DNA from 4 places in the Ochrobactrum sp. A-1 genome. Region 1 is predicted to be linked to each of the others. Evidence: riboswitches for the same ligand, from Rfam matches in the RefSeq annotation. Region 1 holds a riboswitch; each other region holds the start of a gene.

Region 1 (7,260 bases):
CCGTCTGCCTTGGGCTCATCCTGATCGGTTTGGGGATCGGTCTTGCCTGGCCAAGCCTCGTTACCCGCGTCTATCAGAGCGCTCCGTCCACCGAGCAGGATCTCGCAGCGGGTGGAATGACGACCGTACAACTCTTCGCCATAGCCTTCGGGACGGCTTGCGCGGGGATGATTGCCAATTTTGCCGGCATTGCCGTGCCGGGAGGTGTAGAGGGCGCGGCAAATGCCTCGCTCTGGCTGTCGGTGATATTCGCACTCGCGCCAGCAGTTGCCGTGGCGGTCGCATTCAAGGTTATCCGTATCACCGGCGTAAAGGGTTGACCAATGCCGCGTTTCATCGCCAACATCCTCGATTCCCGTGCCAGCCTTTTGTTGGCGCAGGTGGTCCTTACCTTCATTTTCTGGTCGAGTGGGCTGGCCAAGCTCTTCGACTTCGGCGCCAATGCTGCGGAAATGGAAAGCTTTGGTCTTCATCCGGGCTGGCTGTTCAACAGCGCAACCCTGCTTTTGCAGATTGTCGGATCGCTGATGATCATCTTCAATCGCGGAATCTGGCTGGCTTGTGGTGCTCTTGCCGTCTTTACGATCCTGACCATTCCAGTTGCCCACCCGTTCTGGGCAAAGGAAGGAGAAGAAGCTTTCCGGGATATGACGGTGGCGCTGGAGCACATATCGCTGATCGGTGGTCTCGCTCTTGCTGCTATTCTATCGCGCAAGGTCTAAACCACTGGACGCATTGATTGCCCTGCCTGTACCTTGCCTGTCGTCGGATCGATAGGCAGGGGAGGGCGGGGCATGGACGTGACGATCATAACGGGAGCATCGGATGGTATCGGCGCTGAAACCGCGCGGCAAATCGCCCGGTGCGACCGCGCCAATGCTGCGCTGGTGCTTGCTGCGCGCAATGCGGACAAACTGGAGAGGCTTGCCGCTGAATTGCGGCAAATGGGCAGCTCGGCCCTTGTGATACCCACCGACGTAAAGGATCACGCTGCTTGCATAGCTCTGATCGGCAAGGCGGTTTCCGCCTATGGTCGCATCGATACGCTGATCGTGAATGCGGGCATGTCGGCCCATGCCAATTTTGCCGAGATCAAGCCGGACGATCTCGATTGGATGCATGACCTGATGGAGTTGAACTATTGGGGCAGTGTCTGGCCTATCCATGCCGCACTTCCATATCTCGCTGCCAGCAGGGGGCGGATTGTCGCTGTCTCATCCGTGGCCGGATTGATCGGCGTGCCGGGGCGCACGGCCTATAGCGGAACGAAATTCGCCCTGTCAGGCTTCTGCGAGGCGCTTCGCGCGGAACTGGACCCCAGCGGCATTTCCGTGACAATCGTCTATCCGGGTGTCGTCAAAACCGACATTCGCAAGGTGGGCTATAGTGCGGACGGCAGCGCGCTGGGAAAGAGCGGTGTGCGTGAAGATGACATGATGCCGGTCGAAGAAGCCGTACGACTGATGCTGGAAGGTGTGCGGGCACGCAAGCGTGAAGTGTTGATGACGCGCCAGATGCGATTCGGGCGCTGGTTGAAACTTGTCGCTCCCGCGCTGGTGGATCGCATGGCCCTCAAGGCCATCAAGCCGGAATTCAAACCGAAACCGATCAAACACGCAAAATAAACAGCGATAATCCCTGCTATTCACAGGCCTCACATAATGGTCCGCTAATTTTATGTTTTGCTACCAACTATCCGTTGACGGGTTTTTAACTTCGACTACTATATATAGTGTTCTAGGTTCTTTCGATTCGTTGAGTCGAAAGCTAAGACGGGAATCCGGTGCGTTTCATCCATGACGGATGCGGCAATGCCGGAGCTGCCCCCGCAACTGTAAGCGGAGAGTTCTGTCCATCACGTCACTGGCTCAGGCTGGGAAGGCGGGCAGGATGTTGATCCGTGAGCCAGGAGACCTGCCTTGAACGAGTACGTCCACGGGCGGGGTGTCCGGTTGGCGCGCAATCTTGTGTGGCAAACTATTGCCTTGCCGATTGCTGCCCCGAACTTCCCGCTCATAGCTTCGGGGTGAAGTCCATGTCCAGTCTATTCAGTTTCGGTTCCGGTCCTCCCTTCGAGGCATAGTCTGTTGTGGTCAGACTGCTCATCGTGGCGGCTGACCGTTTCCTATCTTGTGCTTTTTGACGCGCATCTTGCGATGCGCGAACGGCTTTTTGCGTCTCCTATCGAGAGTATTCCAGTTTAAACCGAACCGTTGGAAATGCTCTATCTCTTTGTTTTTATGCATGTCTTGACCCCAAAACCGGTTCCCATTTTTGGGAGACATGCTCCAGTGAGGAAAAAATGAACGTCACCGTTTACAGCAAGCCCGCCTGCGTTCAGTGCACCGCCACCACACGCGCCCTCGACCGCCAGGGCATCGAATATGAGGTCATCGATATCTCTGCCGATGCCGATGCTTTCCATCTCGTTCAGGGCATGGGTTATCGCCAGGTGCCGGTGGTTGTGGCAGGTGAATCCCATTGGGCGGGCTTCCGGCCGGACATGATCAGCGCGCTCGCCTGAGGGCTGCGGTCACATGAGCCTGATCGTCTATTTCTCCAGCCGGTCGGAAAATACGCACCGGTTTGTCGAGCGGCTTGGAATGCGGTCGAACCGTATCCCGATGGACGGTTCAGGCGGATTGCAGGTGCGCGAGCCATTCGTGCTCGTGTCGCCCACATATGGTGGCGGCGGCTCCAAGGGCGCTGTCCCCAAACCTGTGATCCGCTTCCTCAACGATGAGACCAACCGCTCTTTCATCCGCGGCGTGATTGCCGCGGGAAATAGCAATTTCGGCGAGGCTTTCTGTATCGCCGGCAACATTATCTCCGCCAAATGTCAGGTTCCCTATCTCTACCGCTTCGAGCTTCTGGGAACCGATGAGGACATTGGCAATGTCAAAAACGGGATGGAACGATTTTGGACACGGCAGACACGACCTTGATCCGAGAGCGCGAGGCACGGCCAGTGGCGCAGGATGCGCCTCAAGCGGCGACTTCCAACAGCAACAAACCGGCAAAATCCTCGGACGGGCTGGATTATCACGCGCTCAACGCGATGCTGAACCTTTACGATGACGAGGGAAAAATCCAGCTTGATCGCGACCGGCAGGCTGCACGCCAGTATTTCCTTCAGCACGTGAACCAGAACACCGTCTTTTTTCATAATCTGCGGGAAAAGCTCGATTATCTGGTGACGGAGGGATACTACGAGCAGGAGGTGCTGGATCAGTATTCCTTCAATTTCGTGCGTGACCTTTTCGACGAAGCCTATGCGAGAAAATTTCGTTTTCCGACATTTCTAGGCGCATTCAAATATTATACCAGCTATACGCTGAAAACCTTCGATGGAAAGCGCTATCTGGAGCGCTATGAAGACCGTGTCTGCATGGTAGCGCTGACGCTGGCGCGCGGCAATGAACAGCTGGCACGCAATCTGATGGAGGAGATCATTGCAGGCCGCTACCAGCCTGCGACGCCGACTTTCCTCAATGCAGGCAAGAAGCAGCGCGGCGAGCTCGTTTCCTGTTTTCTGCTGCGGGTCGAAGACAATATGGAGTCCATCGGGCGCTCGATCAATTCGGCGTTGCAATTGTCGAAGCGGGGCGGCGGGGTGGCCTTGAGCCTTACCAATATTCGCGAGGCGGGCGCACCTATCAAGCAGATTCAGAACCAATCATCCGGTATCATTCCGGTGATGAAGCTTCTTGAGGATTCCTTTTCCTACGCCAATCAGTTGGGTGCGCGACAAGGAGCGGGTGCTGTTTACTTGCACGCCCATCACCCGGATATCATGCGCTTTCTGGATACGAAGCGCGAAAACGCCGACGAGAAAATCCGTATTAAAACCTTGTCGCTTGGTGTGGTCATTCCAGACATTACCTTCGAACTCGCAAAGAACAACGAGGATATGTACCTATTCTCGCCCTATGATGTGGAGCGGGTTTACGGCGTGCCATTGACCGAGATTTCGGTTACCGAAAAATATCGGGAAATGGTCGACGATGCGCGTATTGCCAAGAAGAAGATCAATGCACGCGAGTTTTTTCAGGTGTTGGCGGAAATCCAGTTCGAGTCCGGTTATCCCTATATCATGTTCGAGGACACGGTGAACCGCGCCAATCCGATTGACGGGCGCATCACCATGAGCAATCTCTGTTCGGAAATCCTCCAGGTGAGTGAGGCGAGCATCTTCGGCGAAGACCTTTCCTATGATCATCTCGGCAAGGATATTTCGTGCAATCTGGGTTCGCTCAACATTGCATCGGCAATGGACTCGTCCGATTTCGGCAAGACCATCGAAACCTCCATCCGCGCTCTGACAGCAGTTTCCGATATGAGCCAAATCGGCTCCGTGCCGTCGGTCGTCCGAGGCAATGATGAAAGCCATGCTATCGGTCTCGGCCAGATGAATCTGCATGGTTATCTCGCCCGCGAGCGGATTTATTACGGCTCGGAGGAGGGCGTCGATTTCACGAATATCTATTTCTATACGGTTACCTATCACGCGATCCGCGCATCGAACCTGATTGCAGTGGAAACGGGCAAGTCCTTTAAAGGTTTCGAGAAATCTAAATATGCAACAGGTGAATATTTCGACAAATATACCGAGCAGCTTTGGGAACCGGCGACGGAAAAGGTTCGAGAAATTTTCGAAAAGGCTGGCATTGCGATTCCGATGCAGAATGACTGGCGCGATCTGAAAAATGCGGTGATGGAGGGCGGGCTTTATAACCAGAACCTTCAGGCCGTGCCGCCGACAGGCTCGATTTCCTACATCAATCATTCGACGTCATCGATTCATCCGATCGTGTCGAAGATTGAGATCCGCAAGGAGGGCAAGATCGGTCGCGTCTACTATCCGGCAGCGTTCATGACCGATGACAATCTCGATTACTATCAGGACGCCTATGAGATCGGGCCGGAAAAGATCATCGACACTTACGCGGCGGCGACGCAGCACGTCGATCAGGGCCTATCTTTGACATTGTTCTTCCGCGATACCGCAACGACACGCGATATCAACCGCGCACAGATCTACGCGTGGAAGAAGGGCATCAAGACCATCTACTACATTCGCCTGCGCCAGATGGCGCTCTCCGGCACGGAAGTGCAGGGCTGCGTTTCCTGCGCCCTCTGACCACTGGTGATGACCAATGAATATTCAAGCGAAAACCAAGAACCCGAAACCCGCCGCAGTGCGTGCGATCAACTGGAACCGGATCGAAGATGAGAAAGACCTTGAGGTCTGGAACCGTCTGACCGGCAATTTCTGGCTGCCAGAAAAGGTGCCGCTTTCGAACGATATTCAGTCGTGGGAAACGCTGAAACCGCAGGAAAAGCAACTGACGATCCGCGTTTTCACCGGGCTGACACTTCTCGATACGATCCAGAACGCAGTCGGTGCCGTGAAGCTGATAGATGATGCAGCGACGCCGCATGAAGAAGCGGTGCTGTCCAACATCTCCTTCATGGAAGCGGTTCATGCACGATCCTATTCGTCGATATTCTCGACTTTGTGCCTGACGCCGGATGTTGACGATGCCTATCGTTGGTCCGAGGAAAACGAATTCCTGCAGCGCAAGTCCGTTCTGATCCTGGACCAGTATCGCGCGGATGATCCGCTGAAAAGGAAAATCGCCAGCGTCTTTCTGGAGAGCTTTCTGTTCTATTCCGGCTTCTATCTGCCCATGTACTGGTCGAGCCGGGCAAAGCTGACCAATACAGCCGATCTTATCCGGCTCATCATCCGTGATGAGGCTGTGCATGGCTATTATATCGGTTACAAATTCCAGCGCGGACTGGAACGCTTGAACGAAGAGCAGAAGCAGGCAATCAAGGATTTTGCCTTCGAACTTCTTCTGGAACTTTACGACAATGAGGTTCGCTACACGGAAGCGCTATATGATGGTGTTGGCCTAACTGAAGACGTCAAGAAATTCCTGCATTACAACGCCAACAAGGCCCTCATGAACCTCGGCTATGAGGCACTCTTCCCGGCTGAAGCGTGCAAGGTCAACCCGGCGATCCTGTCCGCTCTTTCACCGAATGCAGACGAAAACCACGACTTTTTCTCCGGTTCTGGCTCTTCTTACGTCATCGGCAAGGCGGTCGCGACTGAGGATGAAGACTGGAGTTTCTGATGGCATCTCGGCGCCGCGTAACACCGGTGCCGAAGTTTTCTGTTCTGGAGATGACGTTGACGTTGCGGTCTTGTTTTGCGACACATGAATGATGCAGACCGCCATCACAATCGATCAGGACTATCTCGTAACACGGCTCAATGCGCTTCTCGCCATACCGAGCCCGACCGGGTTTACCGACGAAGCCGTGCGTTATGTTGCGCGCGAGCTGGAGCATTTGGGACTTGAGGTTATGCTGACGCGCCGGGGGGCTATTCGCGCGCGCAGGGTGGGCCTGACGGAGAGACCGGCGCGTGGGATCGTATCGCATGTCGATACACTCGGCGCGCAGGTAAAATATCTGAAGGAAAACGGACGGCTGGAACTGGTTTCCATCGGTAACTGGTCAGCGCGTTTCGCTGAAGGTGCCCGCGTTTCCATCTTTTCGTCCAAAGGAATTTATCGCGGTTCGATCCTGCCGTTGAAAGCTTCCGGCCATACATTCAATGACGAAGTCGATACGCAGCCGGTCGGCTGGCCTTATGTCGAACTCCGCGTCGATGCGCTCGCCCGAAATCGTGATGATCTGCTGCAGCTCGGTATCGATGTCGGTGACATAGTTGCTGTCGATCCCGCGCCCGAATTCATCGATAATGGCTTTATCGTCTCGCGTCACCTTGATGACAAGGCAGGCGTTGCAATCATGCTTGCGGCCCTCGAAGCGATGCAGAGAGCCAATGTGGAAACGCCGGTCGACAGTTATTGGCTGTTCACCATCGGCGAGGAAGTTGGAGTGGGTGCCTCTGCGGTCGTTGTGCCGGATATTGCCTCGCTGGTCGCCATCGATAATGGAACGACTGCACCAGGCCAGAATTCATCGGAGTTCGGTGTCACGCTTGCCATGGCGGACCAGACCGGACCGTTCGATTACCATCTGACGAAGAAACTCTACGAGCTTTGCGGAGAGCATGACATTCAGGTCCAGAAGGACGTGTTCCGTTATTATCGTTCTGATGCCGCGTCTGCGGTTGAGGCCGGGCATGATGTGCGCACGGCTTTGCTGACCTTCGGTGTCGATGCCTCGCATGGTTATGAGCGCATTCATCTAAGCGCTCTGACTTCCATTGCAAAACTTGCA
Region 2 (7,260 bases), 850 kb from region 1:
CGGGTCCTTCCTCTCCTTCATGCGCATTTCGCCGGACTGGCAGATCGGCGCACAGGGCGGCATTCTCATCGTGGTGCTGGCTTTGCGCCTCTTCCTTAATCGCCTCGAAAAGAGGGAGAAAAAGCAATGAGCGGTCTCGCTGTCCTTACCAACCGCCCGTGGATATGGTCGTTCATCGCCACTGCCGTCGTCTGGATCATCACCATCCTCTTTACCGGTGGCGCGGGCGCACACGGGCTCTCCCACGCGGCTTTCACTTTCGCCTCCTTCTCGGTTATCGTCGGCCTCGGGCAGATGTTCGTCATTACGCTCGGCCCCGGTAACATCGATCTGTCTGTCCCAGCCAATATGACGCTTGCCGCGACACTGGCGCTCAAGCTCATGGATACGCAGGACGGCATGGTGCTGGCGGGGCTAGGCGTTGCCATTCTGGTTGGTGTTGCCATCGGCATCTGCAATTATGCGCTGATCAAGCTTCTACGCATTCCGCCCATCATCGCCACCTTGTCGATGAGCTTCCTGATCCAGTCCACCGCCATCTGGAGCAATCGCGGCCTGCGCGTGAAGCCGCCGGAAAGCCTCGCGCAGTTCACCACATTCTCCACGCTCGGCATACCCAACGTCGCCATCATAGCGCTGATCCTGTCGGTCATCGGCTGGGTGCTCCTGAAAAGGAGCATCTATGGACGCTGGATTTCGGCAATAGGCCAGAACCCTTTCGCTGCGCGTATGGCGGGCGTTCCGGTCGATGGCACGCGCTTCGCCACCTATCTCCTCTGTGCAGTGCTCGCTTCGCTCTGCGGATTCCTGCTTGCCTGCTTTTCGGGCGGTGCGGCGCTGAACATGGGTGCGGAATATCTTTTGATGTCGATTGCCGTCGTCATCATCGGCGGCACGGCGGTTGCTGGCGGCGATTCCAACATCCCCGGCATTTGGGGAGCCGCCCTCTTCATGTTCCTCATAGTTTCGATGCTCAACACCTACGGCTTCGGCGCCGGTGTCCGTCTTGTCCTGACCGGGCTCACCATCATTGCGGTGATTATCCTCGCCAGTGGCCGACGCGCCGAGCGTTAAATTCCTTCGGAGTAACTTTCCTTGTCAAAAACTGTTTCGATTTACGAAATCCACGACGAACGCTTCAAGCAGATGATCGTGCCGAGCGCCGATCTGGACGAACTTTATAGCGACTGCCGCTGGGCAGAAGGCCCAGTGTGGTTCGGTGACCAGAACTGCCTTCTGTGGAGCGACATTCCGAACCAGCGCATCCTGCGCTGGGTGCCGGGCAGCGAAATTGAAGGTGAGATCGGCGGCGGCGTTTCGGTGTTCCGCAACCCGTCCAATTTTTCCAACGGCAATACGCGTGACCGCGAAGGACGCCTCGTCACCTGCGAGCATGGAGGTCGTCGCGTCACCCGCACGGAAGCGGATGGCAGCATCACCGTGCTCGCCGACAGCTATCAGGGCAAAAAACTCAATGCGCCCAACGACGTCATCGTGCGCTCGGACGGCACCGTGTGGTTTACCGATCCGACCTACGGCATCATGGCCGATTATGAAGGCTACAAGGCCGCCCCAGAGCAGCCGACACGCAATGTCTATCGCCTCGACCCGAAGACTGGCGAGATCAATGCCGTCGTAACCGACTTCCACCAGCCGAACGGACTTGCCTTCTCGCCAGACGAAACCAAGCTCTATGTCGCCGACAGCGCTTATAGCCACGATGAGAATGCACCGCGCCACATCCGCGTTTTCGACGTTGTGGATGGCGGCAAGCGCCTGACGGGCGGCAGTGTGTTCTGCACCATAGACGATGGCCTGCCGGACGGCTTCCGCTTCGATACGGATGGCAATCTGTGGACCAGCGCAGGCGATGGCGTGCACTGCTTCTCGCCGGAAGGCACGCTGCTCGGCAAGATCAAGACGCCGCAGACGGTCGCCAATGTGACCTTCGGCGGTCCCCGCCGCAACCGGCTATTCATTGCAGCGACGAAGTCGCTCTATGCGGTCTATCTCACAGTAACCGGCACGCAGTACCCCTGATAAAACAACGGCGGCTTTCCAAAACGAAAAGCCGCCGCTCTCTATAAGTATAGTAATTCATTGAAAAAACTGCATTCGCCACATGCCGCGTTCATGCGAACATGCCAATAATGTTTCTTTATTTAAAACGGATCTTTCCGACCCAAAACCGGAACGACCCGCATATCAGGACCGTGAATGACGGAACAAATCAGACTATGATCTCTTCTGTCCTTCAGCCTGCACTCAACAAGCAAGGCCACAGCCTTGCTGATGAGTACATTGCCCTGATGCGCTGAGGTTATATAATCCAACCGTCAACACTATGGAAACAGTTTGTCAACAAATCGGCTCAAATTACTGTGAGTAAAATTTGAAAGAACTACAGATTTTCATGATGTTACCCGTAATTTCATAGTAAATATATTAGCGATACCTTTTATAGATTCCTATTTATTTCCCATTTATTGAAAGGATGGCATCACGCATAACAAAGACTCGCGGATAATCGGTCACGCCGAATGTCTGAGCTCCAGAGAGCGACGGCTCGGCGTCCGATAACGGATGTGACAGCCGCTGATACCCTGATATTCGACATCGACCTCGACGCCAAAAACCTCGGCAATACGCTCTGCCCGCAAAACATCGCGTGGCGTGCCAAGCGCAACGAGATTGCCCTTGTCCATCACCGCAATACGGTCGCAGAACATTGCGGCATGGTTCAGGTCATGCAACGCAGCCACCACCGTCAGTTTCTGGCGGCTGACAAGATCGAGCAGCCCGATCTGGTGCCCGATATCGAGATGATTGGTCGGCTCGTCCAGAAGCAGTATCTGCGGTTCCTGCGCCAAAGCGCGGGCTATATGCAAACGCTGCCGCTCGCCACCGGAAAGCGTGTGCCAAAAGCGGTCAGCCAGATGCGCCATATCGACATTGACCAGCGCCTGGTCAATGATTGCATCATCCTCCTCCGACCACGGCGACAGCGCGCCGAGATAGGGCGTCCGCCCAAGTTCGACCGCCTGACGCGCCGTAATGCGTTCCGTCGTTCCTGCCTGCTGCTCGACCAGCGCCATTTTCCGGGCGATCTCGCGGCGGCTGAAACTATCGATGAGCGCGCCACACAGATTGATTTCACCGACGCGGCACCTGCGAACGCCGGACAGCAGGGAGAGAAAACTGGTCTTTCCCGACCCGTTCGGCCCTATGATGCCAAGAAACTCACCTTCCGCCACTTCCAGCGAAACATCATGCAAAATCTCGACATTGCCCACCGACCAGCCGACATTGCGTGCTGAGAGGATCATGACGAAGCCCTCCTTTGTCCAAGCAACAAGGCGAAGGCCGGCGCACCGAACAAGGCCGTGATGACGCCGATCGGCAGAACCTGCCCCGGAATGATGATACGCGACAGAATATCGGCGACGATCATGAATATCGCGCCTATGAGTGCTGCGGCAGGCAACAGCCTGCCATGGCGGACCCCGACCACCATGCGCGCCGCATGGGGAATAACAAGGCCGATAAAGCCAACCGAGCCGACAATGGAAACCATCACCGCCGTCATCATGGCGCTGACACCGATCAGCACCGCATAGACGCGACGTACCGGTATGCCGAGCGAAGCGGCGGATTCCGTTCCGAAGGTGAAAGCATCAAGCGCACGCGCATGCCACAGGCAGATTGCAAGCCCGATCAGGCAGGCAGGCAAAGCGAGAGTAACATCGGGCCAGCGCACCCCGGAAAGATTGCCCAAAAGCCAAAACATGATACCGCGCGCCTGTTCGGCATTTGCGGCCTTTGTGACGATGAATGATGTCAGCGCATTGAAAAGTTGCGAACCGGCAATGCCTGCGAGGATGATCGCGCTGCTGCCGCGTCCGGCCCGCAACGCCAGCAGGGACACAAGGCAAAAAGCAACAATAGCGCCAATGAACGCACCCAGCGATAGCGTCAACACGCCAGCGCCTATGCCAAGAATGGCAACGCTGACAGCCCCTGTCGAAGCACCAGCGGAAATGCCCAGAATATAAGGATCAGCGAGCGAGTTTCGAAGCAACGACTGCAGAATGACACCGGATATTGCAAGCGACGCGCCGCAACATGCCGCGATAACCGCACGGCTGAGGCGATAGCTCCAGACGATCCCTTCATCTATGGGTTCGAGCGGATACCCGGCATTCCACACCCGATTGGCCACGGTCTTCGCAACCACCTCGAGCGGTATTGCCGTTTCGCCTATCGCCGCTCCGAGCCAAAGAGCAAGAAGAAGCAGGACAAGCGAAAAGGCCAAGAAGAACACGCCGGAGCGTGCCCTTCCCTTCTGTTTGAAGCCTGCTGTCGCTGCCCGCGCCGTCACTTGTTCAGGTCCGAGGCGGCAATGTCGGAGGCAAGCGTTTCAATGCCTTCGATCACGCGAAGCGACGTGCTCATCGACTGTGCATCCATGTCGAAGACATGCTTGCCCTTGACCGCTGGCATCAGCTTCGTCACCGCATCGTTCTCAAGGAACTGGTGTTTGACGGCAATGTCGTCAGCCGGATAGCGACGGCGATCCAGTTTTGCAGCAACGATCATCGAAGGGTTCGATTTCGCAATCGTTTCCCATCCGACCGTCGGCCATTCTTCCTCGCTGTCGATCACATTCTTGATGCCCAGTGCCGAAAGAATATTGGCGGGCGCGCCAAATTTGCCTGCAACGTAAGGATCGGCATCGACCTGCGTGCTGGAGAACCAGACAACAGCCGAAAGCTTGCCGTCAGTAGACCCAATTTTTTCACGCGCAGCCGCTTCGCGCGCCCTCAGGTCGGCGACGAGTTTCTCGCCACGGTCCTGCACATTGAAGATTTCCGCCAGTTCGGTAATTTCCTGATAGACGATATCCATCTTGAACGCCGCCGTACGAACGCCGTCGCCACCGCCGGAATTGTCCTTGCCAACGCAATCGGAAGGCGAGGTATAGGCAGCGATGCCCAGTTCCTCGAACTGTTCAGGCTTTGCCACGATGCCTGTCGGGCCGACATGCCACTGGAAATCCGCCGTCACGATATCCGGCTTCTGCGCCAGAACGCTTTCAAAGCTCGGATCATTATCGGCAAGCCGCTTGACCTTGGCATTCACCTGTTCAAAGCCTTTGAGAACGGGGCCGAACCACACTGCCGTGCCGACAACCTTGTCGCCGAGACCCAGGCTGTAAAGAATTTCTGTGCTGCTCTGGCCAACTGCAACCGCGCGGGCGGGTGCCTGCTTGAAGGTAACGTCACGACCGCAGTTTTTCAGCGTCAGCGGATATTGCGTTTCCGCTGCCTGTGCGGATACCCCGCCTGCGAGAAAAAATGCAGCCGCGCAAAAGGCGGCGCGAAACGGCATCTTGCCGAGAATATTCATGAAAGTCCCCGAAATGATGAGAGAAAGACGCCCTGTCAGGCGGCGGATAAATTCCGGCGCGGAAGACGGACAGGCATATCCGGGAACATATCGAAATCATGCGATGACGATGGGAGGAAGCGTCCTGCGACGCAGAAATCTGTCATAACCGGCTCCTGCTCCGGGCATCCCCGCCCGTGACAATGGACAACACTAAACGGCAGGTCTCCTGGCTCACGAATATCTGCTGTTCATCTGCCTTCCCGCGCTTCTCCGGCACAGTGGCATGACGCTTTGAACGTCACGAGGATGAACGGCAATCCGCTTACAGTTGCGGGGGCAGCCACGGTCTTGGCCCCTTTTCGGGTCGTCCTCACCGTGTTCCCTATTAATCCCCTTCGCTCTCGGTCGGGGAACCGTTGTTACACTATTACGTTGGTCCGCTGCCGTCGTCAAGCAGGTCTCGTCCGCTATTTCCAGCTTGCGGTTTTCAAGTGATTCGAAAGCCCGTTACTTAAATTGCGGCCAAACTATCGTCGCATGCGCTGGCCTATTGAATTTGTTTTCGCTAATCTCCATGTAGTTTTCTCCCGCTAGAGGAGCGGGACTTTGGGGAGGTCCGCCGCAAGGCGGCATACATTCTATCTGGGAGGACATATGCGTAGATTTATTCTGGCCCTGACGTCAGTAGCGGCGTTGGCTATGGCAGGCTCTGCTTCTGCAGAAGACTACAAGGTGCTCGCGCCTGCGGCTCCGGGCGGCGGCTGGGACCAGACGGCACGCACGATGCAGAGCGCGCTTCAGGATGAAAAGATTTCCGGCAGCGTACAGGTCATCAACGTTCCAGGCGCTGGCGGCACCATCGGCCTCGCACAGTTTGTGAACCAAAACAAGGGCGATCCAAGCCAGCTCATCGTTGGCGGCTATGTCATGGTCGGCGCTATCCTGACCAACAAGTCGCCGGTGACACTCGACGCCATCACGCCGATTGCACGCCTCACAGGGGAATACGAAGCTATCGTCGTACCGGCATCTTCCGATATCCAGAACCTCGGCGATCTCGCCGCGAAACTGAAGGCAGATCCGGGCTCCGTTTCGTGGGGCGGCGGTTCTGCTGGCGGTACCGACCATATCACCGCTGGCCTCTTTGCCAAGGCGGCAGGGGTCGATCCGACAAAGGTCAATTACATCGCCTTCTCTGGCGGCGGTGAAGCACTGGCGGCCATTCTCGGCAATCAGGTGACCGTTGGCATTTCCGGCTATGGCGAATTCGAAGCCCAGATCAAGGCGGGTACGCTGCGCATCATTGGCATTTCGAGCGATGAGCGCGTGGAAGGCATCGACGCACCAACCTTCAAGGAAGGCGGCGTCGACGTTTCGATCCAGAACTGGCGCATGGTGGGTGCAGCTCCCGGCATCACAGCCGAACAGGAAGCTGCCATCAATGCCGATATCGAGAAAATGGTGAAGTCTGAGTCCTGGCAGAAGGCCCTTAAAGACAAGGGCTGGGCAGATACCTATCTCGCCGGCCCGGCGTTCAAGGAACAGCTCGCCAAGGACGTTGCCGCGACGGAAACCATCCTCAAGGAAATCGGCCTCGTCAAATGACAGGATCAGAACCGCAGGAAAAGCGCCGCCCGGAAGGGGCGGCGCCAGATTTCGCCGCTCTTGTCATCGCCCTTATTCTTGCAGCTGTCGCCATTGCCATTGCCTGGTCGACGACCTACGGCAACGACGTGACGAGCTACTCGCCAGTCGGCCCGAAAACCGTTCCCTATGTCGTCGCAGCCGGATTGTTCGGCCTTGCCATTTGGACCGTGTTCGAAGCCCTTCGCGGCGATTTTCCCGAGCGTGAGCATCAGGAAATTGCTCCGA
Region 3 (7,260 bases), on a different contig from region 1:
TGGCAGATGTGGCGCAATTTACGCCAAAGACCGTGGAAACGGAGGAGGAACGCCAGAAACTCGTGTTCCGCGTCAAAGCGAAGGTTCCACAAGAACTGCTTGAGAAATACATAAAGCAGGTGAAAACCGGATTGCCGGGTATGGCCTATGTCAAGCTTGATCCTAATGCTGAGTGGCCGAAGAATCTCGCGGAAACCGTGAAATGAACGATGTTCCGGTCAAAGCTGGCGCCAATGACAACAGCTTTGTCGTCCAAGCGCAAGGTGTAGGGCTGACCTACGGGAAAACACGCGCCCTGCGCGATGTTAATCTTGATATTCCCGCCGGCCGTATGGTCGGCCTGATCGGACCTGACGGGGTTGGAAAATCAAGTCTGTTATCGTTGGTCGCCGGAGCGCGGACTATACAGCAGGGCCGCGTCGAGGTTCTTGGTGGTGATATTTCGGATAAGCGTCATCTTCAGTCCGCCTATCCCCGTATCGCCTATATGCCGCAAGGACTTGGAAAGAACCTCTATCCCACGCTTTCGGTGTTCGAGAATATCGACTTTTTCGGACGGCTGTTCGGACATGATCGAAAAGAGCGTGAACGTCGCATCGCCGATCTTTTAGGCCGCACGGGCATGTCGGCTTTCGCGGATCGCCCGGCTGGCAAACTATCAGGCGGTATGAAGCAGAAGACCAGTCTCTGTTGCTCGCTCATTCATGATCCTGACCTGCTTATACTTGATGAGCCGACGACCGGCGTTGACCCTCTATCCCGGCGCCAGTTCTGGGAAATGATCAATGATATCCGGAAGGACCGCCCCGGAATGAGCGTCATCGTCGCCACGGCCTATATGGAAGAAGCGCAGGGCTTCGACTGGCTGATTGCCATGAATGATGGGCAGATTCTGGCGACGGGTACACCGCAGGAATTGCTGGAGCGCACCAACACTCCAAATCTCGATGCAGCTTTCATCGCGCTCCTGCCAGAAGAATTGCGGAAAGGCCATCAGGATATCGAAATTCCTCGCCGCGATTTCGGTGCGGATGCAGAAATCGCGATTGAAGCAGAACATGTCACCGTTCGCTTCGGCAGCTTTACTGCGGTGAACGATGTGAGTTTTCGAATTCCGCGTGGTGAAATCTTCGGGTTTTTGGGGTCGAACGGTTGCGGCAAAACCACGACAATGAAGGTTTTGACTGGGCTGTTACCAGCCAGCGAGGGGACGGCGAAACTGTTCGGGCGCGAAGTCGATCCCAAGGATATCGATATACGTCGCCGTGTCGGCTACATGACTCAGGCATTCTCGCTCTATTCGGAACTGACCGTTCGTCAAAATCTCGAACTTCATGCCAAGCTTTTCGGTATGGAGCCGGTATTGACCGAACAGCGCATCAAGGAACTGACCGAGCGTCTCGACCTAGCTGGTGTCATGGACGTGTTGCCTGATGCCATGCCGCTGGGCATTCGTCAGCGCCTGTCGCTCGCTGTGGCCTTGATCCATTCGCCCGATATTCTCATTCTTGATGAGCCGACATCTGGTGTGGACCCGGTGGCTCGTGATGCTTTCTGGCAAATCCTCGCCAATCTGTCGCGCAAAGACAATGTGACGATCTTCGTTTCTACTCATTTCATGAATGAAGCCGAACTTTGCGACCGGATTTCGCTGATGCACGCTGGTAAAGTTCTGATCAGCGACACACCGAAGGCGATTACCGAAAGTCGCCACGCCAAGACGTTGGAAGAAGCCTTCGTTGCATATCTTCAGGATGCCATCGGCGAAACAGAACAGTCAGCCCCATTACCTGCAATTCTTCCAGAACAGGCGACGGAGGCAGGGGAAACACATCCAAAGAAGGCTTCAAGCTGGTTGCCCGACCTGCGGCGCATGCTGGCTTATACGCGGCGTGAGGCATTGGAACTGAAACGTGATCCGATCCGTGCAACGCTTGCCATTCTCGGTAGCGTCATCCTGATGTTCGTTATCGGTTACGGAATTAATCTGGATGTCGAAAATCTAAAGTTTGCGGTGCTTGATCGTGACGATACGACGATCAGCCGTGATTACACCCAGCAGATTGCGGGTTCGCGCTATTTCTCTGAGCAACCTGCCTTAACAGATTACGATGATCTTGATCGACGGATGCGTGACGGTGAAATCAGTCTTGCTATTGAAATTCCACCGAATTTCGGCGCAGATGTAATGCGCGGACGCCCCGTGGAAGTAGCTGCGTGGATTGACGGCGCGATGCCGTCTCGTGCTGAGACAGTTAAAGGCTATGTTCAGGGGATGCATGCCAACTGGCTGGCGCAGAAAGCCCGCGAGCTTTATGGTAGCGCTGCCACGGTCGGCAGTTTCAATCTGGAGATACGCTACCGTTATAACCCAGATGTACAAAGCCTCGTGGCAATGGTGCCGGCGGTCATTCCGCTGCTGCTTCTCATGATCCCTGCAATGCTGGCAGTACTGAGTGTCGTTCGGGAAAAGGAATTGGGCTCGATTATCAATTTCTACGTGACGCCCGTGACGAAATTTGAGTTTCTGTTCGGCAAGCAGTTACCCTATATCGGGCTGGCGTTTCTCAATTTCCTGATGCTGACTGCCTTTGCGGTGTTTATTTTCCAGGTGCCGTTCACGGGGAGCTTTCCGACTTATGCGCTGGCGGCGCTGCTCTATGTGACGATTGCGACCGGCATGGGGTTGGTGCTGTCCACTTTCATGAACAGCCAGATCGCAGCGATTTTCGGAACGGCGCTTCTGACACTCATTCCGGCTGTACAATATTCTGGTATTATTGATCCCGTATCGTCGCTGCAAGGTGCAGGAGCGTTCATCGGTAAAATCTATCCGGCGACCTATTTTGTGACCATTTCGCGCGGGGTTTTCTCGAAGGCGTTAGGATTTGCCGATCTAGCAAGTTCGTTTCTACCCCTATTGATAGCGGTGCCGGTACTCATGGTGCTCGCCATCGTTCTTCTCAAGAAACAGGCGAGCTAAGATGCGGATATCCAACATATTCCAGCTTGGCGTGAAGGAACTGCGTGGCCTTGCACGTGACCCGATGCTGATGATCCTCATCGTCTACGCTTTCACGCTTGCGATCTATACAGCCTCTAAGGCGATGCCTGAGACTCTCAACAATGCGGCGATAGCAATCGTAGATGAAGACCAGTCGCCGGTTTCGAGCCGGATAACGACGGCATTCTATCCGCCATATTTCGTGCCTCCGAAGTTGATTTCATCCTATGAGATGGATGCCCGGATGGATGAGGGGCTGGATACATTTGCACTGAACATACCGCCGAATTTCCAGCGTGATCTTCTGGCAGGCCGCTCACCAACAATCCAACTCAATGTCGATGCAACCCGAATGAGCCAAGCCTTTACCGGGGGCGGTTATGTGCAGTCGATTGTGTCGAGCGAGGTAAGCGAATTCCTCAACCGCTATCGCGGTAGCGCACAAACGCCGGTTGAACTCAATCTCAGGGCGAGATTCAATCAGGATTTGAACAAGGGTTGGTTCGGTGCGATCAACAATGTGATTTCATCGGTTACGATGCTGTCGATTATCCTGACGGGCGCGGCGCTCATTCGGGAACGCGAACATGGAACCATCGAACATCTATTGGTGATGCCCGTCACGCCGGTTGAAATCATGGTCAGCAAGATATGGTCGATGGGGTTGGTTGTGCTGGTCGCTTCGGCTTTTGCGTTGGTTTTTGTAGTCCAAGGCCTACTTGCCGTACCGATCTATGGGTCGGTGTTGCTTTTTCTGGTTGGTGCGGCGCTCCAGCTTTTCGCAACCACCAGTCTCGGTATCTTTCTGGCGACATCGGCTGGCTCCATGCCGCAGTTTGGTATGTTGCTGATGCTGGTGCTTTTGCCTTTGCAGGTACTTTCAGGGGGAACGACACCCCGCGAAAGCATGCCTGAAATCATCCAGACCATCATGCTGGCAGCGCCGAATACGCATTTCGTCATATTAGCGCAATCGATCCTGTTTCGCGGAGCAGGGCTAGGTGTCGTCTGGCCGCAATTTCTGGCACTGATCATTATCGGCTCGGTATTGTTTTATTTTGCGCTCCAGCGTTTTCGTGCATTCCTGCGATAGGAAAATTCTTTGAAAACAGATGGCTGAATCCATTCCTTGCGAATGTGATTCAGTTTTCTGCGCCGGAGGGCGCTTTAGCGGAGTTGCGAATCCTTAACCATATTGCTATCGCAATTCTCAGGAAACGGTTCCGCCGTTCAGGCGGATGAAAAGGGAACACGGTGAAGCTTATTTGGCTGATGCCGCGACTGCCCCCGCAACTGTAACCGGAGAGCTGTCCTCCACAGCCGCGCAAGCGGTGAAAGCCACTGAGAGCAATTGATGCACTCGGGAAGGCGGAGGGAAAGCGACGACCCGGAAGTCAGGAGACCTGCCGTATCCGGTCACCCATGCATGGATACGGGGTGTGTCCAGGCGCGGCTGTCCGTGGCGGTGACATTGTTGAAATGTTGCCGTCGGGAAGAAGGGCCTTTAATGCCACCATCACTTCAACCTGCGGTGCGAGAAAAAGCCGGTATCGGTCTCCGGTTCGGCGGGTTGAGGGAAAATGTGCCTTTTAAAATCATCGGTTCTACTCGTATCGGCCAGCGTTCTTGCGCTGCCGTCCACGACGCTTGCTCAAAATCTGCCAGATGGCGACGGCAGCGTCGTCCTCGATACAATTGTGGTCACGCCATTGCGCCGCGCATCTTCGCTGCAGCGCTCGACCTCGTCTGTGACTGTTATCGATTCAGCAGATATCGAACGGTCGGCTGCTCCTGATCTGCAGTCGCTGCTGAAGTCCTATAGCGGTATCTCCATAAAGACGAATGGCGGGCAGGGTTCTTCCGCCGGAGTTTTTATTCGCGGAATGTCTTCTGATCAAACAGTTGTTCTGGTCAATGGCGTGCGCACCGCGTCGGCAACGAGTGGCTCGACCGCGCTTTCCAATATTCCTCTAACCTCTATCGAGCGCATCGAAATCGCCAAGGGGGCTCATTCTGCGCAATATGGCGCTGATGCCATGGGTGGGGCGGTCAACATCATCACGAAGCAGGGTGGAGCCTGTGGTGAACGCCCTTGGTGCGGCAGTCTTTCTACCGGTGTCAGCCACCCATGGGGTGGGTATGCGTCCGGGTCCATTCAGGGGCGGAGTAATGATGGTATCGACTATGCTTTCGGTGCAGCCATAACCGGCACGCAAGGATATGACTTCACCACATCGGATGCCTATGGCCATGAGCCGGATCGCGACGGATTTCTGCAAGGCTCTTTCAATTTTTCCCTGTCGAAGGATTTCGATAGGGGTAAAATTTATACGGATGGTCTCCTTAGCCGAGGGCGCAATCAATATGATGCCAAGGCACCGTCACCGGATGAGGCCGATAGTACCGCATTTACGGGCAAGATCGGAACGCGCATCGATCATACGGCGGACTGGTCATCCACGCTGGAATTCAGCACCGGTATCGACAACAGCCGCAACTTCCGGAAAGGCGTGAGCGGTTCGGACCGGTTTGAAACCAAGCGTTATGGGGTCTTTGCGTCGACGGAGAGGAGTTTTGATACCGGCAACGTCAATCATACCGTGACTGGTGGTGTGGAAGCCTATCGTGAGGAGATCAACACCACCGTTGCTTACGATGAAACCAGTCGTGATCTGGCTGCAGTATTTGGTCAGTATTCGCTGGAATATGAGGCGTTGCGCGTTGATGGTGGCGTTCGTTACGACCATAACAGTCAATTTGGCGACGTTGCCACTTATAACCTTGGCGCGAGCTATGAAATTTTGCCCGATCTGGTGCTGAGGTCTTCCTATGCGACAGGTTTCCGCGCGCCGACGTTTAATGATCTTTATTATCCGATGTCGGGAAACCCTGATCTGAAACCCGAAAAATCGGGTTCATATGAACTCGGTTTGAATTGGCGGATCGGTGCTGGCACTACTCTGGATATGGCTTTCTACGACACCCGGTTAAAGCAGGGCATCAGTTGGCGAGAGGATGAGCAAACACATTTCTGGTTGCCCATAAACGTTGATCGGGCTCACATAACCGGGTTTGAAGCGACGCTCGATCATCGCTTCAACGATCAGTGGGGTGTCAAAGGCATAGTGGACTTCAAACGGCCAATCGATGAAGACACCGGAAACGACCTTCCCTATCGCGAACGTTTCAAGGGGGCGGCAGAGGTCAATTTCACGCCGATTGAAAAGCTCGATCTGACTGCAAGGCTGATTTATAGCGGTTCGCGTTATGCAGATGCTGCAAATAGCAAGAAACTCGGAGATTATGTGACGGCTGATTTCGTGGTGCTCTATTCCATCGACATGCAGTCGCAGTTGAAGTTCTCGGTCGAGAATATTTTTGACAAGGACTATCAGACCACCTCTGGCTATATTGCACCGGGACGCACGATCAATCTCGGATTGACCCGGAATTTCTGAGGCTGAACAGAGAATGAAAAGGACAGCCGCAAAATGGATCACCAGCTTCTGCCTCGCGGCGGGGCTGGCCTTATTCGTTCGAAATTCGGCAGACGCGGGGGACATTCCCCATCACGTCGTTTCCATCAACGTATGCACCGATCAGCTGGCATTGCTGCTGGCCAATAAGGGCCAGTTGCAGTCGGTTTCGTACTTGTCGCAGGACCCGGAATTGTCCGTCATGGCAGCAAAAGCCCGGGAGTTTCCGGTCAACCATGCGCAGGCAGAAGAAGTCTTTCTGATGAAACCTGATCTTGTGCTGGCGGGCACATTCTCGTCGAGGGCAACGGTTGGGCTATTGCGCAGGCTCGGTGTTCGTGTGGAAGAGTTCGCGCCAGCACACTCGTTCGGCGATATAGAAGACCATCTGCATCGTATGGGTGAGTTACTCGGAAGACAGGCGGAAGCCAGTCGGGAAATCGATAGAATGAAAACTGCTTTGGCGGCAATCCAGCTTCCGGTTCGCCGCAAGACGGTCGCGCTTTATTATGCCAACAGTTACACGTCAGGTCGGGGAACACTGGTGGATGAGGCTGTGCGTCTTGCCGGACTTGATAATCTGGCCGACAAGGCGGGGGTCAGCGGTTCAGCTCTGCTGCCGCTGGAAAAGCTGGTGCTCGAGAAGCCGGATATTCTGGTGCGTAGTTCAAGAGATCGTGCGCCTGCGCTGGCTTTCGAGAATTTCGAACATCCGGCGTTGCGGGCGCTTGAAAAGCAGGCGAGAGCGGTGACGATAGCGGATAATCTGACGGTTTGCGG
Region 4 (7,260 bases), on a different contig from region 1:
TGGGCCAGATTCAGGCAACTATTTGTAGGCCTAAATGGCAAAAACCGCGCTGCCAGAAGGTGCACGGTTTTGCCAATTACGCATGGCATCTCCGCCGAACAATACACTGGCGGGATATACTGAGCTCCGGTACGCAGTACCAGATCCGGAGCGTCGAGCCGAGGTGAACCCGTCTCGTGCTCCTTTCTAGCCCAACATCGTTACCGTACGGTTATCAGAGACTTAAGCAAATCTAAACAATGCAAGTTTTTTGCATTGGCGATTGTTTACTTTGCCCCGGATTTGGCGCGCAGGTAGTTGATGATGCCCGAAAAGTCTTCGCCGCCATGACCTTCACCGTCAAAAAGGCTGTAAAGTTCCTGTGCATATGCGCCAAGCGGCGTTTGCGCGCCAGCACTTTGGGCGGCTTCCTGTGAAAGTTTGAGGTCTTTCAGCATCAGAGCTGCCGCAAAACCGGGTTTATAGTCGCGGTTTGCCGGTGATGTCGGAACGGGGCCCGGAACCGGGCAGTAGGTTGTCAGTGACCAGCATTGCCCCGATGATGTTGACGCCACATCGAAGAGTGCCTGATGGGACAGGCCCAGTTTTTCAGCCAGGACAAAGGCTTCGCTGACACCGATCATCGATATGCCGAGGATCATATTGTTGCATATCTTTGCAGCCTGTCCTGCGCCGTCGCCGCCGCAATGAACAATCTTTCCGGCCATGGGCTGGAGGATTGGTTCTCCACGTTTGAACGCATCGTCGCTGCCGCCGGCCATGAAAGTCAGCGTACCTGCCGCGGCGCCACCGGTGCCGCCGGAAACAGGGGCATCAATGGAAAGATGTCCATGGCTCGCGGCCAGCTCATGTGCTCTGCGCGCCGAATTCACGTCGATTGTGGAGCAGTCGATGAAGAGTGAGTCTTTTCGAGTTTTTGGTGCAATATCTTCATAAACGGAAAGAACGTGCTTTCCGGCTGGCAGCATGGTGATGACCACGTCGACGTCAGCCGCCGCATCCTGCGCACTCGAAGCTATCGAGAGGCCATTGGCCTTCGCCTCATCAAGATGTTGCGGCAAGAGGTCGAAGCCGCGGACGGTGTGACCGGCTTTCACGAGGTTGGCGGCCATCGGGCCACCCATATTGCCAAGGCCGATAAATGCTATTGTGGCCATAATGAATTCCTCCCTTGGCGGTTGTTAAATGAAAGTGCGCGCACCTTATCCGAAAGCCGTTTCACATTTTTCGGGATGCACTTTAAAATCAACGTCCGATCATCTGGCGCGCAATGATCACACGCATGATCTCGTTTGTACCTTCGAGGATCTGGTGTACGCGGAGATCACGGACAAGCTTTTCGATCCCGTACTCATGCAGATATCCGTAGCCACCGAAAAGCTGCAGTGCTTCATTTGCCACATTGAAACCCGTATCGGTAACGAAGCGCTTCGCCATGGCTGACCATTTGCCTGCATCATGTGTTTTGCGATCGAGCTTGCTGGCAGCGGTGTAAAGAAGCAGGCGCGACGCCGAGAGTTCGGTTTCCATGTCCGCCAAGCGGAATTGCAGCGCTTGAAAGCGATCGATTGTCTGACCAAAAGCCTTGCGCTGGCTGCAATATTCGAGCGATTTGTCGAGTGCCGATTGCGCGCCGCCGAGCGAGCAGGCGGCAATATTAAGCCGACCGCCGTCAAGTCCTGCCATCGCTATGCGAAAACCGGTACCTTCTTCGCCGAGAAGGTTTTGAGCCGGGATGCGACAATTGTCGAAAATGACGGTTCTCGTCGGTTGCGCATTCCAGCCCATCTTGAATTCATTCGCGCCAAACGAAAGGCCGGGTGCATCTTTTGGCACAACGATGGTGGAAATCCCCTTGGGACCGTCCTCACCGGTACGCACCATTGTCACATAGACATCTGTGGCGCCTGCACCGGAAATGAACTGTTTGGAACCGTTGAGAATATATTGGTCGCCATCGCGTGTGGCCCGTGTTCTAAGCGCAGCCGCATCCGAACCCGATCCGGGCTCGGTCAAACAATAGCTGGCAAGAGATTCCATCGACGTAAGCTTTGGCAGAAAGCGCTGGCGTTGCTCGTCGTTACCGTAGGTGTCGATCATCCATGCAGCCATGTTGTGGATGGAGACAAAGGCCGAAAATGAAGGGCATGCGGTTGCCAGCGCTTCAAAAATAAGCACCGCGTCGAGCCGTTTGAGTGCCGAGCCGCCCACGTCTTCACGCACATAAATGCCGCCCATGCCTAGGGGCCCGGTCTCTTGCAATACATCGACCGGGAAATGTTTGTCGCGATCCCATTGCAATGCATGCGGGGCAACGCGGTCGCCGGCGAAGGCTCGCGCCATGTCCTGAATGGCAAGCTGATCTTCGTTCAGTTCGAACTGGTTCTGGTCGGCAGCATCCATGGTTTCCTCCCTGTAGCACCGCACCTCTTCCCCGGACTAGATCATAACCGTGGAAGGCTGCCAACGCTCCATTGGAATAATGTTGCTCACATTTGTAATAAACTGATGCGCATTTTTGCATAGATGCTCGCCGATCAAGGTCCCGTTGCCAGCGAGTTCAGTTTACGCTACGCAGCAGTTTATGGCACGCGCAATCATGTTTCAGGGAACGGGTTCGGACGTCGGCAAAAGTGTTCTTGTTGCCGGATTATGCCGCGTTGCACGCAATCGCGGCCTCAATGTTCGCCCTTTCAAGCCGCAAAACATGTCCAATAATGCAGCGGTCAGCGACGATGGTGGTGAAATCGGCCGGGCTCAGTGGTTGCAGGCAGTGGCTTGCGGTGTACCGTCGTCTGTCCACATGAACCCGGTACTCCTCAAGCCGCAGAGCGACATGGGTAGCCAGGTCGTTGTGCAGGGGAGGGTACGGGGCGAAGCGCGTGGGCGCTACTATCAGGAATTGAAACCACAACTCATGGCGGCTGTCATGGAATCCTTCGCCAAGGTCAGCGAAGGCGCGGACCTTGTGCTGGTGGAAGGGGCAGGATCGCCAGCTGAAATTAATCTGCGGGCTGGCGATATCGCCAATATGGGGTTTGCCACGCAGGCCGGTGTGCCGGTTGTTCTCGTAGGTGACATAGACAGAGGCGGCGTTATCGCTTCTCTCGTCGGCACGCACACTATTCTGTCCGGACAGGACCGCGCGATGGTTCGTGGCTTTCTGATCAACAAGTTCCGGGGTGATATTTCGCTCTTTGATGACGGGCTGGCTGCCATTACCCAGTTTACCGGCTGGCGCTCTTTCGGGGTGGTTCCGTGGCTGAAGGCGGTCTCGCGGTTGCCTGCCGAGGATTCGGTCGTTCTTGAGCGTGCCGCGCGCGGAGAAAAGAAGTCGCTCGTTGTCGCGGTACCGATGTTGCCGCGCATCGCCAATTTCGATGATCTGGATCCGTTGAAGGCCGAACCGGATGTAGAAGTAGTCATGGTGCCGCCGGGGTCCAGTATCCCGGACGATGCTGGCCTTATCGTTTTGCCTGGAACCAAGTCGACGATCGCTGACTTACTGGCTCTTCGTGACAATGGCTGGGATCGAGAATTATCTGCCCACGTGAAACGGGGAGGGCATGTGCTGGGTATCTGCGGCGGTTTCCAGATGCTTGGTCGTCGTATCAGCGATCCCGATGGTATAGAGGGGCATGTGCGCGATATTGATGGGCTCGAGCTTCTCGATATCAAAACGGTAATGGAGCCTGAAAAGGTGGTCCGCAATGTGCAGGCGACCTCACTTCTCCATGATGTACCGCTGCAAGGTTATGAAATTCATATCGGTCGCACGACCGGACCGGATATGACGCGGCCTTTTGCCCATATTGGCGGGCATGACGATGGAGCCATATCGTTGGATGGACGCATCATGGGGACCTATCTCCACGGTATTTTCAATGCTGACGAATTTCGCCGGAAATTTCTGGAGAACCTTGGTGTGCGGAGCAGTTCAATGAACTACCGCGCTGGCGTTGAAGCTGCATTGAATGAGCTGGCTGAAGGGCTGGAAGCGTGCCTTGATATTGATGCGCTGTTCGCAATCGCCTGAATTTCAAGCTCCGGATTTTTCTATATATTTAATCTGCATCCATAATTATTGCTGGCATTTTATAATTACTTGTTTGAATGTAATTTAAATTGTAACATCTATTTTTATACATATTTAGATATTCTTTTATTATTTTATATATTTAGAGGTTTTCTGTGCTTGTTAATATAGCGTCGGGCGCCGCATCCAGCTTTTACGGCTTTAGGATGCAGAAGGCGTTTTTGTATTCTTTTATTACTATCAATGGTTTCTTTGTTGTTTTCCCGCAAATTGATCTAGCTGTTTCAAGATATTTTTATCAGTCAGGAGTTTTCTTTATTTCTCACAATCCATATTGGATAGCGGTGAGAGATTTCCATCGGCTCAGCCAGTGGTATCTGTTGGTATTCGTTATGTTGACGATAGCGTTGTATGCTCTGTGGCCGCAGCGTCTTTCAGCAGTCGCGCCGCATAAGATTGTCTATATTACGCTTATCTATCTATTCGGTCCAGGTGTACTGGTGCACAGCCTCAAACTTATCATCGGACGGGCGCGGCCAAGGAACCTCGCAGAGTTTGGCGGATCGGTCGACTTCACGCCTGCATGGCAATTGGCTGATATGTGCCGACATAGTTGTTCATTTCCTTCAGGAGAGTCGTCTGCCGCCGTTGCGATGCTTCCATTGTTGATCTTTGTGCCGGCGCATCTTCGAATTAAAGCGGCATTAGTCTTCATCCCAATTCTGGCGCTTGTATCGCTGAACCGGGTCTTTATGGGGGCACATTTTTTATCTGATGTGGTCATTGCCTGGACACTTATCATCGGCCTTATGATTTGGCTTTGGCCTCGGATTTCACGTAATGCCGATGCAATTGACAGCTGGGTGAGGCTCAGAGGCGAAAGCCTTCGAACATGGCTATATGTTCGCTGATTGACGCCGATGGGCTGAAAGCCTAGTGTCCAGAATATGCAACAGGTTGTTGCCGGGACGAATCCCGGCGATACCAAAAAGGGAATGCGACGGACGGACCCAATCCGGGCGTCTTTATCGCAGCCGACCCCGCGACTGTAGAGCGGAGAGGGATGAGGCAAGCCGGGCAACCGGTGGCCACTGGGAGTTTGAAACTTCTGGGAAGGTAGCTTCAATCCTTACGACCCGTGAGCCAGGAGACCTGCCTGTTGCGTGAGGGCATTGAGCCTGAACCCCATGGGAGGTTTTTCCCTACTGCCTGCACGGAGGTTGTCATGGCTGCACGTACTCAAGATTCTGTTTCCAGCACACTCGAAATGCCCCTTGCTGCTCGTCTGGGCACGGCTGTCGTTTCCCTGCTTCTCGGCGCGTTTCTGATTTACGGCGTAGGGCTTGCCCATTCCGATACGCTGCACGATTCAGCACATGATACGCGCCATTCTTATGGTTTTCCCTGCCACTGAGCAGCCTAACCTTTTGAGAATTGAAGCTGAGCAGAGCTCGATGGTGGACGGCCATCGGCGCGGAATTTCTATTGAGGGACAGAAATGTTGATCCGTTATTTGTTGGCGACACTTGCTGCCGGTCTTCTGGCCGGGCTGCTGGTTACTCCCGCCATGTATTTGAAGACAGTGCCTTTGATCCTGCAGGCTGAGACCTATGAAGATGCTGGTGGTGGTCACAGCCACGGCGAGGCGGAAGCTGCACCGCATGATCATGGTGCCGCTGCCGCAGATGCGGAAGAGGAAGGGGCTGAACTGCCATTTGGGCGATTGGGCAATACGATCCTTGCCAATCTCGTAGCAGGAGCGGGGTTTGCCTTGCTGCTTGGTGGCGTGGCCTTGCTTCTAGGGCGCCGCATTACGGTACAGAATGGCATTTATTGGGGTGTTGCGGGCTTTTTTGCGGTCGCTTTTCTGCCCGCGTTGGGCTTGTCACCGGAATTGCCGGCAATGCCTGCGGCTGATCTGGCCGAACGTCAGCTCTGGTGGATTGCAACCGTGGTGCTGAGCGGTCTGGGGCTCTATCTCATCGTGTTGCGCCAGGAAATCTGGGCAAAAATCCTTGGGCTGGTGCTGATCGTGGCTCCACACCTCTATGGCGCACCGCATCCGGAAGATATTTCATCGCCGATTCCGTCATTGCTTGCTTCGCAATATGCAGTCGCATCGCTGGCGACTAACCTGTTCATGTGGGCGGTGATCGGCCTCGCACTCGGCTGGTTCATCCAGCACTATGCATCGTCCGAGATTGAAGGTTGATGAAAATGGCTTCGCCGGGAAAATCGGTTTTGGTTCTTGGTGGAGCCCGTTCGGGCAAGTCGTCCTATGCCGAAAAGATGGTCGAGTCCTCGGGGCTTCAGCCGCTCTATCTGGCGACAGGACGTGCCTTCGACAAGGAGATGGAAAACCGCATTGCCATTCACCGCGACCGACGTGGTTCAGAATGGCAGACGGTAGAGGAACCGCTCGATCTCATTGACGCACTAACATTGCATGTTGCTGCGGATCGGTTCGTGCTGATCGATTGTTTGACCCTGTGGCTGACCAATCTGATGATGGCCGAGCGCGATATAACAACAGAGACGGCAGGTCTTGTTGCTATGCTGCCGAACCTTGCCGGGCCTGTTGTTTTTGTTTCGAACGAAGTTGGACTTGGGATCGTGCCGGAAAATCGCATGGCACGGGAATTTCGCGATCATGCAGGCTTTCTGCATCAGGCAGTGGCCGCGGTTGCGGATGAAGTTTATTTCATGGCGGCAGGGCTGCCGCTCAAGATGAAGGGATAAATCGATGCAGGGACAGAAAATTCCCGCGACAGTCATTACGGGTTTTCTTGGATCGGGCAAAACGACGATGATCCGCAACCTGCTGGAAAATGCCAATGGAAAACGCATTGCATTGATCATCAATGAGTTCGGTGATCTGGGTGTCGATGGCGGTATTCTGAAGGGATGCGGTATCGAGACCTGTCGCGAGGAAGATGTGATCGAGCTCAACAATGGCTGCATCTGCTGCACCGTTGCCGATGATTTCATCCCGACTATGACCAAGCTTCTGGATCGCGCTGATCGCCCCGATCATATCGTGATCGAGACCTCCGGTCTGGCGTTGCCGCAGCCACTCGTCGCCGCATTCAACTGGCCGGAAATCAAGACGCAGGTAACAGTCGACGGTGTGGTAACCGTGATTGATGCGGCAGCGGTCGCAGAGGGGCGTTTTGCCGATGATCATGACAAGGTTGCTGCACAGCGCGCAGCGGACGAATCTCTTG

What was found. Region 1 has a riboswitch for cobalamin ahead of nrdH (glutaredoxin-like protein NrdH). Riboswitches for the same ligand answer to the same signal wherever they lie in the genome.
Region 2: it holds a riboswitch for cobalamin, as region 1 does, so the genes downstream of both, MKS82_RS21355 (ABC transporter substrate-binding protein) here and nrdH (glutaredoxin-like protein NrdH) in region 1, are expected to answer to the same signal.
Region 3: it holds a riboswitch for cobalamin, as region 1 does, so the genes downstream of both, MKS82_RS15340 (TonB-dependent receptor domain-containing protein) here and nrdH (glutaredoxin-like protein NrdH) in region 1, are expected to answer to the same signal.
Region 4: it holds a riboswitch for cobalamin, as region 1 does, so the genes downstream of both, MKS82_RS14915 (CbtB domain-containing protein) here and nrdH (glutaredoxin-like protein NrdH) in region 1, are expected to answer to the same signal.

Annotation. Positions count from the first base shown of each region.
Region 1 is NZ_JAKVQC010000007.1:1,584,995-1,592,254, forward strand. Features, by position in the region: gene MKS82_RS25760 (MFS transporter) at 1-320, shown strand, start outside; gene MKS82_RS25765 (DoxX family protein) at 324-722, shown strand; gene MKS82_RS25770 (SDR family oxidoreductase) at 795-1,625, shown strand; cobalamin riboswitch at 1,723-1,936, shown strand; gene nrdH (glutaredoxin-like protein NrdH) at 2,303-2,524, shown strand; gene nrdI (class Ib ribonucleoside-diphosphate reductase assembly flavoprotein NrdI) at 2,538-2,945, shown strand; gene nrdE (class 1b ribonucleoside-diphosphate reductase subunit alpha) at 2,921-5,140, shown strand; gene nrdF (class 1b ribonucleoside-diphosphate reductase subunit beta) at 5,157-6,143, shown strand; gene MKS82_RS25795 (osmoprotectant NAGGN system M42 family peptidase) at 6,235-7,260, shown strand, end outside.
Region 2 is NZ_JAKVQC010000007.1:733,245-740,504, forward strand. Features, by position in the region: gene MKS82_RS21330 (ABC transporter permease) at 1-130, shown strand, start outside; gene MKS82_RS21335 (ABC transporter permease) at 127-1,074, shown strand; gene MKS82_RS21340 (SMP-30/gluconolactonase/LRE family protein) at 1,147-2,040, shown strand; gene MKS82_RS21345 (ABC transporter ATP-binding protein) at 2,532-3,326, opposite strand; gene MKS82_RS21350 (FecCD family ABC transporter permease) at 3,323-4,378, opposite strand; gene MKS82_RS21355 (ABC transporter substrate-binding protein) at 4,375-5,406, opposite strand; cobalamin riboswitch at 5,588-5,821, opposite strand; gene MKS82_RS21360 (Bug family tripartite tricarboxylate transporter substrate binding protein) at 6,043-6,993, shown strand; gene MKS82_RS21365 (tripartite tricarboxylate transporter TctB family protein) at 6,990-7,260, shown strand, end outside.
Region 3 is NZ_JAKVQC010000004.1:1,203,379-1,210,638, reverse strand. Features, by position in the region: gene MKS82_RS15355 (HlyD family secretion protein) at 1-206, shown strand, start outside; gene rbbA (ribosome-associated ATPase/putative transporter RbbA) at 203-2,983, shown strand; gene MKS82_RS15345 (ABC transporter permease) at 2,985-4,097, shown strand; cobalamin riboswitch at 4,206-4,429, shown strand; gene MKS82_RS15340 (TonB-dependent receptor domain-containing protein) at 4,585-6,462, shown strand; gene MKS82_RS15335 (ABC transporter substrate-binding protein) at 6,476-7,260, shown strand, end outside.
Region 4 is NZ_JAKVQC010000004.1:1,116,597-1,123,856, reverse strand. Features, by position in the region: gene mmsB (3-hydroxyisobutyrate dehydrogenase) at 267-1,157, opposite strand; gene MKS82_RS14930 (isobutyryl-CoA dehydrogenase) at 1,246-2,403, opposite strand; gene MKS82_RS14925 (cobyric acid synthase) at 2,585-4,036, shown strand; gene MKS82_RS14920 (phosphatase PAP2 family protein) at 4,243-4,947, shown strand; cobalamin riboswitch at 4,974-5,210, shown strand; gene MKS82_RS14915 (CbtB domain-containing protein) at 5,262-5,450, shown strand; gene MKS82_RS14910 (CbtA family protein) at 5,535-6,248, shown strand; gene cobU (bifunctional adenosylcobinamide kinase/adenosylcobinamide-phosphate guanylyltransferase) at 6,254-6,775, shown strand; gene cobW (cobalamin biosynthesis protein CobW) at 6,780-7,260, shown strand, end outside.